Regions from separate parts of the Streptomyces sp. NPDC005863 genome, predicted to be linked through region 2. Evidence: riboswitches for the same ligand, from Rfam matches in the RefSeq annotation. Region 2 holds a riboswitch; each other region holds the start of a gene.
The links. A riboswitch is a leader RNA that binds a small molecule or an ion and turns the genes downstream of it on or off. The one in region 2 is predicted to bind S-adenosylmethionine.
Positions count from the first base shown of each region.

Region 1: another riboswitch for S-adenosylmethionine. It lies ahead of ACFYO9_RS13295 (aminotransferase class V-fold PLP-dependent enzyme); the one in region 2 lies ahead of thrC (threonine synthase).
Region 3: another riboswitch for S-adenosylmethionine. It lies ahead of ACFYO9_RS07980 (hypothetical protein); the one in region 2 lies ahead of thrC (threonine synthase).

Region 1 is NZ_JBIAII010000003.1:199,004-203,274, forward strand. It holds gene ACFYO9_RS13285 (rhomboid family intramembrane serine protease) at 1-549, shown strand, start outside; gene ACFYO9_RS13290 (Lrp/AsnC family transcriptional regulator) at 546-827, shown strand; gene ACFYO9_RS13295 (aminotransferase class V-fold PLP-dependent enzyme) at 859-2,241, opposite strand; SAM riboswitch class IV at 2,405-2,522, opposite strand; gene trpD (anthranilate phosphoribosyltransferase) at 2,607-3,671, opposite strand; gene ACFYO9_RS13305 (cytochrome bc complex cytochrome b subunit) at 3,830-4,271, opposite strand, start outside.
Region 2 is NZ_JBIAII010000016.1:148,054-152,324, reverse strand. It holds gene ACFYO9_RS36530 (MoaD/ThiS family protein) at 360-635, opposite strand; gene thrC (threonine synthase) at 733-2,028, opposite strand; SAM riboswitch class I at 2,046-2,202, opposite strand; gene ACFYO9_RS36520 (glucosyl-3-phosphoglycerate synthase) at 2,339-3,283, shown strand; gene ACFYO9_RS36515 (trehalose-6-phosphate synthase) at 3,362-4,271, shown strand, end outside.
Region 3 is NZ_JBIAII010000002.1:373,566-377,836, reverse strand. It holds gene ACFYO9_RS07995 (MFS transporter) at 1-292, shown strand, start outside; gene ACFYO9_RS07990 (MarR family transcriptional regulator) at 292-744, shown strand; gene ACFYO9_RS07985 (radical SAM protein) at 851-2,209, shown strand; SAM riboswitch class IV at 2,287-2,396, shown strand; gene ACFYO9_RS07980 (hypothetical protein) at 2,442-2,804, shown strand; gene ACFYO9_RS07975 (SDR family oxidoreductase) at 2,880-3,614, shown strand; gene ACFYO9_RS07970 (amino acid permease) at 3,644-4,271, opposite strand, start outside.

The DNA.
Region 1 (4,271 bases), on a different contig from region 2:
GGGGTGGTACCCGTCGAACTGTTCAGCGGTGCCCCGCGCGCCGCGCTCGGCCCGTTCACCGCTCTCTTCGTGCACGGAAGCTGGCTTCATCTGCTGGGGAACATGCTCTTCCTGTACGTGTTCGGCGTCATGGTCGAGGAACGCATGGGCCACCTCCTGTACGCGTGCTTCTACCTCTGCTGCGGTTATCTCGCCCTGCTCGCCTACGCCGCCGCGCACGCGGGCTCCGACCAGACGCTCGTGGGAGCCTCCGGCGCGATCTCCGCCGTCCTCGGTGCCTGCCTGTATCTCTTCCCCAGGGCGCGCGTCACCAGCCTCTTCCCGTTCCTCTTCTTTCTGCCGCTGCGCTTCCCGGCGTGGGTGGTGCTGCCGTTCTGGGTGACGCTGCAGTGGCTGGCCGCGGGGCAGGACGGCAAGGGGACGGGGGTCGCCTATCTGGCGCACCTGGTGGGCTTCTCGCTGGGCTTCGTCTGCGCGTGGGGGTGGCGGGTGTGGACGACTAGAGTGAGGGCCACCGCACCGGCCACCGAGGGAGACTGCAAGCCGTGATCACCGCGATCGTGCTCATCAAGACCAGCGTGGACCGGATCCCGGAGATCGCCGAGTCGATCGCCGCCCTCGACTCCGTGAGCGAGGTCTTCTCCGTCACCGGCACGTACGACCTCATCGCGATGGTGCGGGTGCCGCGCCACGACGACCTCGCGGACGTCATCCCCGGCCGGATCAGCAAGATCCCCGGCGTCGAGGGGACCGACACGCACGTGGCGTTCCGCACGTACTCGCAGCACGACCTGGAGGCCGCTTTCGCGATCGGCCTCGACTCCTAGGCGCCGTCCGCTCCCGTCCGCTCCCGTCCGGTCAGGCGGCCGCGCCGGTGTCCGGGACGCAACGCCCGTCCTCGGTGCGGTAGTTCCACCGGGCGCCGTCCGCCACCAGTTCCTTGACCGCGCGCACGAAACGCTCGACGTGCTCGTCGGGGGTGCCCGCGCCGAAGCTCACCCGGATGGCGTTCAGCGACTTCTCGCCGGGCGCGGCCTCGGGGGCGCCGCACTCGCCGGGCTCGTCCGGCTCGCCGCCGAGCAGGGTGCGCACCAGCGGGTGGGCGCAGAACAGGCCGTCCCGTACGCCGATCCCGTACTCCGCGGAGAGCGCGGCGGCGAAGTGCGAGCTGTTCCAGCCGTCCACGACGAAGGAGATGACGCCCACGCGCGGCGCGTCGTCCCCGAAGAGCGAGAGGACCCGCACCTGCGGCACCTCGGCGAGGCCCTCGCGCACCTTCGCGATCAGGTACTGCTCACGGGCGACCAGCTCGTCGAAGCCCGCCTCGGTGAGTGCCTTGCAGGCGGAGGCGATCGAGTAGACGCCGATGACGTTGGGCGAGCCGGCCTCGTGCCGGGCCGCGCTGTCGTGCCACTCCACGTCCACGCCGCCGCCCGCTTCCTTGGGGCGTCGCGCCACCTTCCGCGAGGCGCCGCCGCCCGCGAGGTAGGGCTCGGCGGCGCGCAGCCAGTCGGAGCGGCCCGCGAGGACACCCGAACCGAACGGCGCGTACAGCTTGTGACCGGAGAAGGCGACCCAGTCCACGTCCAACTCATCGATGGAGACCGGGTGGTGGGGCGCGAGCTGCGCGGCGTCCAGGACGATGCGGGCGCCGTGCGCGTGGGCGGCGGCGGCCAGCTCGCGCACCGGCCAGATCTCGCCGGTGACGTTGGAGGCGCCGGTCACGCAGACCAGGGCGGGGCCGTAGGGCTCGCGGTCGGCGAGGGCGCGCTCCAGGGTGTGGACGGCCTCGTCGGGGGTGCGCGGCGCGTCGAGGTAGGTGACGCGGGCGTCCCGCCACGGCAGCAGCGAGGCGTGGTGCTCGGTCTCGAAGACGAAGACCTCGCAGCCGGCGGGCAGGGCGGCTGCCAGCAGGTTCAGCGAGTCGGTGGTGGAGCGGGTGAAGACGACCTGGTCGCCCTCGCGGCAGCCGAGGAAGTCGGCGACGGTGGTGCGGGAGTTCTCGAAGAGGTCGGTGGAGAGCTGCGAGAGGTAGCCGGCGCCGCGGTGCACGCTGCCGTAGTACGGCGCGTACGCGGCCACGTCGTCCCAGACCCGCTGCAGGGCCGGCGCGCTCGCCGCGTAGTCGAGCGCGGCGTACGTCACCTCGCCGCCGGTGACCAGCGGAACGGTGACGTCCCGGCCGAGCACGGCCAGCGGGGCACAGACGGAGGCGTCGACGGCAACGGCGGAAACAGACATGGCGAACTCCCGTGAGAGGCAGGCGAATTCACCGCGCCACAACGATGTCGACGGCGCGGGAGAAAGGTGAAGAAGGGTGTGCGGAGGCGGGGCGTGAAGCCCTGTCACATTCGCTTGCTCACGAGACTGCTCCCTTGAGGACCAGGACCCCAGGGTTTGCAGGGGTCCGCGCTTGCCATACGCCTTGCTGCGTACGACCTGGTCTTCACCCGGGGCACCCCGCCACGGACGGAGGGTTGCCGGACAGCGGGCCGGGGCCGTAGTCGCTGTCACTCATGACCTGTGCAGCATCCTGCCATACGATCTTCGGCGCGCAAGGCGCAGTCCAAAATCCGGACTGCGCCTTGCGTCACACAGGGGGCCGCTCAGCGGTTGCTGGCCGACACCCAGCGCTCCAGGGCCCGCTTGGCGGCGCCGGAGTCGATCGCCTGCGCCGCGCGGGCCATCCCGGCGCGGATCTGCTCCACCAGCGGCTCGTCGGTCGGCGTGAGGGCCACGAGCGCCGCCGCGGAGTTCAGCAGCACCGCGTCCCGCACCGGCCCGCTCTCGCCGTCCAGGAGGCGCCGCGCCACCTCGGCGTTGTACGAGGCGTCGGCGCCCCGCAGCGCCTCGACGGGCACCAGGTCGATCCCGACGTCCCGCGGGTCGAAGGGCTCCTCGCGCACGGCGCCGTCCCGCACGGTCCAGACCCGGGACGTCGACGTCGTCGTCAGCTCGTCGAGTCCGTCGTCGCCGCGGAAGACGAGCGAGGAGTGCCCGCGCTCGGCGAAGACCCCGGCGACGACGGGCGCCATCCGCGGGTCGGCGACCCCGACCGCCTGGGCCCGCACCCGCGCGGGGTTGGTGAGCGGGCCGAGCAGGTTGAAGACCGTCCTGATGCCCAGCTGGCTGCGGGCGGCGCCGACGTGCCGCAGCGCGGGGTGGAACTTCACGGCGAAGCAGAACGTGATGCCGGCCTCCTCGGCGACCTCGACGACCCGCCGGGGCGTGAGGTCCAGGTTGACGCCGAGCTTCCCCAGGACGTCGGAGGCGCCGGACGCGCTGGAGGCGGCGCGGTTGCCGTGCTTGACGACCTTGGCGCCCGTTCCCGCGACGACGATCGCGGACATGGTGGAGATGTTGACGGTCTTGGCGCCGTCGCCGCCGGTGCCCACGATGTCGACGCTCGGGCCCGGCACCTCGATGACGTTGGCGTGCGCGTACATCGCTCGTACCAGACCGGAGATCTCCGCGACGGTCTCGCCCTTGGCGCGCAGCGCGACCACGAAGCCCGCGATCTGCGCGTCGGTGGCCTCGCCGCGCATGATGCGGTCCATCGCCCACGCGGTGTCGTCGGCGCTCTGGTCCCGTCCGTCGAGCAGACCGTTCAGCACGCCGGGCCAGGAACGGGCCGCCGCGGTGTCGCCTCCTGCGGGGGTCACAGCGTTCATGGCTGCTCCTGGTCTGTCCGGTGGGTGGGGAAACGCCCCGGCGCGCCGGGGTGACACCACCCTATCCAGCCCCGGGACGGCGAAGAGCCCCGTCCATGCACTGGACGGGGCTCTTGCCGTGGCGACCTCGGGGGTCGGAGCTTCGGAGCTCGGGTGGATCAGTGGTGGCCGTGGCCGCTCGTGATCTCCTTGTACTCCTCGGCGGTGGGCTTGGGGATCTGGTTGTTCTCCCCGTAGTAGCCCTTGGAGAGCTTCGCCCGGAGCTTCTGCGAACCGGACAGCTTGCGCTCGACGCCGTTCTCGTCGACCGACGGGCCGATCTCGACCGGCTTGTACTGCTCGTGCGCGGTGAGCGTGTGCAGCTGGTCCTGGCTGAGCGGCTCGTGGATCTCGATGAACTCACCGTGCGGCAGCCGCTTGATGATGCCCGACTCGCGGCCGTGCAGCACCTTGTCCTTGTCGCGCCGCTGCAGACCCAGGCAGATCCGCTTGGTGACGATGAAGGCGACGACCGGCCCGACGAAGAAGGCGATCCGGACGAACCAGGTGATCGCGTTCAGCGACAGGTGGAAGTGGGTGGCCCACAGGTCGTTGCCGCCA
Region 2 (4,271 bases):
CACCCCCCACTGATTGGGGGTGTGCGCCGGAACGCGTCGACCGCCGCTGAATGTATCTGTCCAACTGCCGTCTGCAACAGGTCAATCGGACGAGAATTCTGGGCACGCGCGATCGGTAATATGCGGAGAATTTGCCGTAATTCAGGGCAAGTCGGGCCGGGCAAAAGCCACATGGGGCTCAAATGGGCGGCGCGCATTGGCTGCTTCTTGTCGACTCCGGGTCGACTTCGTATATGCGCTCGGCACAAACGGCGAAGCACACTTCCCAACTGTACCGCGCTCAACCATGCAGAATTGCCCCCTCCGTTTCTCCGACGGAGAGGGCAATTCGGGTTAAGCAGGGTTCTTGCAGAAAAGGATCAGCCGCCGGCGACGGCCGGAATGATCGAGACGCCCGCACCGTCCGGGGTGGCGGTCTCCAGTCCCTGCTCGAACCGGACGTCGTCGTCGTTGACGTACACGTTCACGAACCGGCGCAGCTTGCCCTGGTCGTCCAGGACGCGGGCGGCGATGCCGGTGTGGTTCTTCTCCAGGTCGGCGATGACCTCCCCGAGGTTCGCCCCCTCGGCGGCGACCTCGGCCTTGCCGCCGGTGTAGGTACGCAGAATGGTGGGGATACGGACGTTGACGCTCATGGGTTTCACCTCGGGGATATCAGGGGGCGGGGGCGCCCCGTCAGGGACGCGGGGAACTGCGCGACCGGCCACGGCCGGCCCGCAGGGAAGCTACGGCCTAACCGGCGAGCCCCGCGGAGCGAAACGCCTCAAGGTTCGGCTTGATCGTGGCGGTCGCCTGGGACCTCTCGGCAACCGCGTCGAGCGTCTTGAGCCCGTCACCGGTGTTCAACACCACCGTGGTGAGGGAGGGATCGATGAGCCCCGCCTCGACGAGCTTCTTCGTGACGCCCACCGTCACCCCGCCCGCGGTCTCCGCGAAGATCCCCTCGCTCCGGGCGAGCAGCTCGATCGCTTCGACGACCTGCTCGTCGTTCACATCCTCCACCGCACCCCCCGTACGCCGCGCGATGTCGAGCACGTACGGCCCGTCGGCCGGGTTGCCGATGGCCAGCGACTTGGCGATGGTGTTCGGCTTCTGCGGGCGGACCACGTCATGGCCGGCCTTGAAGGCCGCCGACACCGGGGAGCACCCCTCCGCCTGCGCGCCGAAGATCTTGTAGGGCTTGTCCTCGACGAGGCCCAGCGCGATGAGCTCCTTCAGCCCCTTGTCGATCTTCGTGAGCTGCGATCCGGAGGCGATCGGGATGACCAGCTGGTCGGGGATGACCCAGCCCAGCTGCTCGCAGATCTCGTACGCGAGGGTCTTGGAGCCCTCGCCGTAGTACGGCCGCAGGTTGACGTTGACGAAGCCCCAGCCCTCGCCCAGCGGGTCGCCGATGAGCTCGGAGCAGAAGCGGTTCACGTCGTCGTAGTTGCCCTCGATGCCGACGAGCTCGCCGCCGTAGACCGCGGCCATGACGACCTTGCCCTGCTCCAGGTCGTGCGGGATGAACACGCAGGAGCGGAAGCCGGCGCGGGCGGCGGCGGCGCCGACGGCGCCCGCGAGGTTGCCGGTGGAGGAGCAGGACAGGGTGGTGAAGCCGAAGGCGCGCGCCGCTTCGAGGGCCTGCGCGACGACGCGGTCCTTGAAGGAGTGCGTGGGGTTGCCGGAGTCGTCCTTGACAAACAACTTGCCCTGTTGGACGCCGAGTTCGGCGGCGAGGTTGTCGGCCTTGACGAGCTTGGTCCAGCCCGGGTTCAGGTTCGGCTTGTCGGCCACGTCGGCGGGGACGGGCAGCAGCGGGGCGTAGCGCCAGATGTTGGCGGGGCCCGCCTCGATCTGCTTGCGCAGGGACTCCGGGTCGCCGAGGGGCAGGTCGTACGCGACTTCGAGGGGGCCGAAACACTCGGCGCAGGCGAAGATCGGGCCGAGCGGGAAAGTGGTGCCGCATTCCCGGCAGGAGAGTCCCGATGCGGGGCCGAGGTCTACGGAGGTGGTGGTGTTCTCGGTGGCGACAGTCTGCACAGCCATGGAGGCGAGGCCCTTTCTCCTCATCTTCCTCGCGACGCATCTCGCCGCGAGACGGATTTGGCACCTTCCCTAGCCGGGAGCCTCGCGGCGCTGATCACTTGATCGCGTACGAGACCGGCTGGAGGGTTGCCGGGGCTTCAACGGGCCGTATCCCTCTGCCCCTCTGGATGAGCGGTATTCGATTGTGTGACGCCCGGGACCCCCGACATGCGGTGGTCATCGGCGTTGTTCAAGACTGTAACCGAAGCCCCGGACCCTAGAGATAGTCGTCCGAACCGCGAGATGGATCACATATGGGAGGACTGCGACCGTGCTGGAAGAGGTCGAGCACTGGCTGAGCAGGCGTTCCTGGTCCGTCGCCGACCGCCCGCTGGATCTCCTGGTCGCCGCCAAACGCGCGTCAGGAACCTCGGTGAGCGTCGTACTGCCCGCGCTCGACGAGGAGGGAACGGTCGGCGAGATCGTCACCAAGATCCGCCGCGCACTGATGGAGGAGGTCCCGCTGGTCGACGAGCTCGTGGTGATCGACTCCGGCTCCTCGGACCGTACGGCCGAGGTGGCGTCGGCGGCGGGCGCCAGGGTCGTGCACCGGGACGAGATCCTGCCGCGCCTGACTCCGGTGCCCGGCAAGGGCGAGGTGCTGTGGCGCTCGCTCCTGGTGACGGGCGGGGACGTCGTGGCGTTCGTCGACGCGGATCTGCGGGAGTTCTCCGCGGACTTCGTCTCGGGCATCGTGGGCCCGCTGCTCACCGACCCGGACGTGGCCTTCGTGAAGGCGATGTACGACCGGCCGCTGGGGTCGGCCGCGGGGCAGGGCGGCCGGGTGACGGAGCTGATGGCGCGCCCGCTCCTGAACATGCACTGGCCGCTGCTCGCGGGGTTCGTCCAGCCGCTGGGCGGCGAGTACGCGGCGCGCAGGTCGCTCCTGGAGCGGCTGCCGTTCCCCGTGGGGTACGGCGTGGAGCTGGGGCTGCTCGTCGACGCGCTGCACACGGTGGGTCTGGACGCGCTGGCGCAGGTGGACGTGGGGGTGCGCAGGCACCGGCACCAGGACGGGCAGGCGCTCGGGCGGATGGCGGCGGCGATCTACCGGACGGCGCAGCTGCGGCTGGCGCGCGGCCATCTCCTGCGGCCGGAGCTGACGCAGTTCGAGCGGGGGGCGGACGGGTTCGTGCCGCGCACGTATCCGGTCGACACGGAGGAGCGCCCTCCGATGACGGGCATCGCGGAGTACGCGCACCGTCGCGTGGCGTAGGGCGTCACATCCGGCCAGGCCGTACGCGGAGTCCGTCCGTACGTTTGCCCGAGCCCGTCACGGGCTACGTTTTGCCACATGGTCTCCGAGTCCGCATCGTCAGCAGCAGCACGATCGTCAGCAGCAGCGCAGGTACTCGTCGCGTCCAACCGCGGCCCCGTCTCGTACACCGTGGGTGAGGACGGGGAGCTGACCGCGAAACGCGGGGGCGGCGGTCTGGTCTCCGGGCTCAGCGCCATCGGTGACGACGCGGACGCGCTGTGGGTGTGCGCGGCGCTCGGCGACGGCGACCGCGAGGCGGTGCGGCGGGGCGTCGGCGAGCCGGGCGTACGGATGCTGGACATCGACGCGGACGTCCACGCGGACGCGTACAACGGCATCGCCAACTCGGTGCTGTGGTTCGTCCACCACATGCTGTACCAGACGCCGCTGGAGCCGGTCTTCGGGCCGGAGTTCCGCGCGCGGTGGGCGGCGTACGAGAGGTACAACCGGGCCTTCGCCGAGGCGCTGGCGGCGGAGGCGGCGCCGGGCGCGGCGGTCCTGGTGCAGGACTACCACCTGACGCTGGTGCCGGGGATGCTCCGCGAGCTCCGGGAGGACGTGCGGATCGGCCACTTCTCACACACGCCGTGGGCGCCCGTCGACTACTTCCGGATGCTGCCGGACGACGTGGCCGAGCAGGTGCTGCGCGGGATGCTGGGCGCCGACCGGCTGGGGTTCCTCACCGGGCGGTGGGCGGACGCGTTCACGGAGTGCTGTGTGCGGGTCGTCGGCGGGACATCGGGCACCCGGATCGGGGTGCACGGGCTCGGCGCCGACGCGGACTTCCTGCGGGAGCGCTCGCGGCGGGACGACGTCGAGGAGCGGATGCGGACGCTGCGCGGGCAGGCGGGTACGCAGGACGGGGAGGACCGGAAGCTGATCGTCCGGGTGGACCGGACGGAGCTGTCGAAGAACATCGTGCGCGGCCTGCACGCCTACCGCGAGC
Region 3 (4,271 bases), on a different contig from region 2:
CCGCTCGCAGGCGGGCCTCGCCGCCGCCGTGGCCTCCACCAGCCGCCAGGTCGGCCAGTCCCTCGGCGTCGCCGTCATCGGCGCCCTCATGGCCGGCGGGGTGCACGCGGGCGCGGCGGGCTTCACCGACGCGGGCCGCACGGCCTGGTGGATCATCGCGGGCTGCGGCGCCGCCGTGCTGGTCACGGGTACGCTCACCTCCGGCCGCTGGGCCAGGGAAACGGCCCGGCGCACCGCGCGGACGCTCGCCGCCGAGGACGCGGAGGGGACGAAGGAGACAGTGAAGGCCTGATGGAGCGCGCACACGACACCGAGCCGGCTGCCGACGACGCGACCCTCAGGACGGCGACCCGCGTCTGGCAGGGCCTGAACACCCTGGTGCTCGACCGGCACAACCGCCGCAAGGCGGTGGCCGAGAGCCTCGGCATGAGCTTCAGCCGCATCAGGGCGCTGCGCCGCCTCACCGGCGACCCGATCACGCTGCGGGACCTGACCGAGCGGCTGGGCAGCGACCCGCCCTACACCACCGTCATCGTCGACGACCTGGTCCGCCGCGGCCTCGCCGAACGCATCACCAACCCCGACGACCGCCGGTCCAAACTGGTCCACCTCACCGAGGAGGGCCGGGCCGCGGCCGCCCGCGCCACCGCGATCCTCACCACACCGCCCGACGCGCTCCTCGGGCTGCCGGACGAGGACATCGAGGCGCTCGACCGCGTTCTGGCGAAACTCTTGAAAGCATAGCCGCGCGGCGCGGCCGCCCTACGACCGGAGCCCGATCCCGAACGGAACGGCCGGGTATTAGCGTGGACGGGACAGATCGACCGACAGGATCCGAGGTGCCCGGCCCATGCCAAGCCGCAGCGAGAGCCGTACCGAGCTCATCGAGTCACTCATGGAGCGGTTCCCGCACGTGCCGCGGGAAGCCGTCATCAAGGAGGATCTGCTGCGCGGCGGCATCGCCTTCGACGAGTCGGCGCTGAGCGACAACGAAGGCGGCGAGGTCAAGCCGAAGTCGTACTTCATCTTCTCCTTCGACCACGGCACGCTCCCCGAACTGGGCGCCGCGGCCCTGCGCCGCCCGCCCGAGGAGATCGTCCTCACCGGCGGCCCCTACGAGCTGCGCCGCACCGTCGTCTCGGTCCGCGTGAACCCGTCCTCGCCCTACCGCGTGGCCGCCGACGACCACGGCGTGCTCGGCCTCTACCTGGACGGCGCCCGCATCTCCGACGTCGGCCTGCCGCCGATGCCGGACTACTACCGGCACACGCTGGAGAACGGCAAGTCCGTGATGGAGGTGGCGCCCACCATCCAGTGGGGCTACCTCATCTACCTGACGGTCTTCCGGGTCTGCCAGTACTTCGGCGCCAAGGAGGAGTGCCAGTACTGCGACATCAACCACAACTGGCGCCAGCAGAAGGCGGCGGGCCGCCCCTACACGGGCGTGAAGCCGATGGACGAGGTCCTCGAAGCCCTCGCCATCATCGACAAGTACGACACGAACAAGTCGTCCACCGCGTACACCCTCACCGGCGGCGCCATCACCACGCGGCTCCAGGGCAAGGACGAGGCCGACTTCTACGGCCAGTACGCGAAGGCCATCGAGGAGCGCTTCCCGGGCCGCTGGATCGGCAAGGTCGTCGCCCAGGCGCTGCCCAAGGCGGACGTGCAGCGCTTCCACGACTACGGCGTGCGGATCTACCACCCCAACTACGAGGTGTGGGACCCCTACCTCTTCGAGCGGTACTGCCCCGGCAAGGAGCGCTACGTCGGCCGTGACGAGTGGCACCGCCGCATCCTGGACTCCGCCGAGGTGTTCGGGCCGCGCAACGTCATCCCCAACTTCGTCGCGGGCGTGGAGATGGCGGAGCCGTTCGGCTTCAAGACGGTCGACGAGGCCATCGACTCCACCGTCGAGGGCCTGCAGTACTTCATGTCGCGCGGCATCACGCCCCGCTTCACCACGTGGTGCCCCGAGCCCACGACGCCGCTCGGCAAGGCCAACCCGCAGGGCGCCCCGCTGGAGTACCACGTGCGGCTCCTGGAGGCCTACCGCGCCACGATGGAGTCCAACGGCCTGTCGTCGCCCCCCGGTTACGGTCCCGCGGGCCCCGGCAACGCGGTCTTCTCGGTCAGCTCGTTCATGGACAGCCTGCCCGCGGAGGCGGCCGCCCCGGAGGACGCGGTCGTCCCGGCCGAGGCTCCGTAGGCACCGCCCGGAGGCCGGCCCGGGGGGCACGAATAACCCCGGGCAGGCCTCCGCGGCACCGTGTTACGGTCGGTGCGGGTCACGAGTTCCAGCGCCAAGCCCCGGCTCGCTGGACGGCACCCCGCTCCGTCGCGGGTGCCCCGGGTGACGACCCGCCCCGTGCGACGTGCACGGGGAACGGCGGATCACCGGGGTCGGCGACACCCGGGGTCCACGACTCCGGAGGCGCACCATGACGCACCAGCACGCCACTCCCACCTCTACGGCCGACGACGTCGAGCACGGCCAGCGGGTCGAGCCCGCCGAGCGGGTCGACGTACTGCTCTCCTCGTACGACGTACGCGACGACGGTCTGATCCCGCTCCACCTCCTCGGCCCCACCCTGGGCGCCCCCGCCGCGCTGCGCACCCTTGACCCGGAACGGCTGCGGGCCCAGCTGCGCGCCCACCACGGCGTCGTCCAGTGGGAGCCCGGCCGCAATCTGCTGCGGCTGCGGCACGGCACCGGCCGCGCCACCCTGATCCCGCTCGACGCGGACCTGCCCACCGGTCGTCCCGCCCTGCCCACCGGTCAAGGTCACCGCTTCGTAGGATGACGGCGTGATCCGGACGCGGGCGACCCCCGCGGCCGGGCGGCGCGACAGTCAGCCACCCAGAGCCGGAGGTCCCCCGTGCAGCACCACCCCGTCACCGTCGTCACCGGCGGCAGCCGCGGTATCGGCGCGGCCGTCAGCGCCCGTCTCGCCGAGGACGGCCACGACGTCGTCATCGGCTACCGCTCCCATCAGGCAGCCGCCGAAGAGGCCGCCGACGCGGTCCGCGCGGCAGGACGACGCTGCGTCACCGTCCAGGTCGACACCGCCGACGAGGCCGACGTCGACCGTCTCTTCGACACCGCCGCCGCCGAACTCGGCCCGGTCACCGGTCTGGTCAACAACGCCGGCGTGAGCGGCCCCGTCGGGCCCCTCGCGGAGGCCGACGCCGAGGGCATGCGCCGGGCGCTCGAAGTGAACGTCCTCGGCTATCTGCTCTGCGCCCGGCGCGCGGTGCGGGACCTGACGGCGAACGGCGGCGGCGCGATCGTGAACATCTCGTCCGCGGCGGCCACCCTCGGCGCCCCCGGCGAGTACGTCCACTACGCGGCGGCCAAGGGCGCCGTCGACACGCTGACGGTCGGCCTCTCCAAGGAGGTCGCGGGCGACGGCATCCGCGTCAACGCCGTTGCCCCCGGCGTGATCTGGACCGAGTTCCACGCCGACCCCGAGCGCCCCGCGAAGCTCGCCGCGGGCATCCCGCTGGGGCGCTCGGGCCGGCCGTCGGAGATCGCGGCGGCCGTCTCCTGGCTGCTCTCGGACGACGCGTCGTACGCGACCGGCACGGTCGTACGGGTGGCCGGCGGCCGCTGACGCGCCGCGGAGCGGGCCGGGGCCGTGACTCAGACGATGTTCTCCGCGACCTCGGCCTGCTCGCGGTCCGAGCCGTACGCCTGCGGCGTGCTGTAGGAGCGTCGCGCCACGAACCACCACACGGTGGCCAGGAGCAGCACCGCGGCGAGCGCGATCGACGCGTAGTTCATCGAGTCGACGGTCACCGGGGAGACCTGCGGCAGGCAGAACAGCACCGTCACGAACACCACCCAGACCACCGCGATCCAGCCGACCGGCTTGCTCCAGCGGCCGAGGTTCCACGGACCGGGCTGGAAGCGGTCGCCCGCGCGAAGGCGCAGGTAGATCGGGATGGCGTACGCGGGGGTGATGCCGATGACGTTGATGGCGGTCACCGCCGTGTACGCGGTCGTCGAGTACAGGGAGGGCAGCGCGATGACCGCGGCGAGCCCCACCGACAGCCACACGGCGGGCACCGGCACCTGGGTACGGGAGCTGACCTTGCGCCAGATCGCCGAGCCGGGCAGCGCGTTGTCGCGGCTGAACGCGAACACCATGCGGCTGGCCGCGGCCGTCTCCGCGTTGCCGCAGAACAGCTGCGCCACGATGACGATGAGCAGCAGCGCCGTCGCGCCGGACTCGCCGATCGCGTCGATCATGATCTGCGCGGGCGGCACC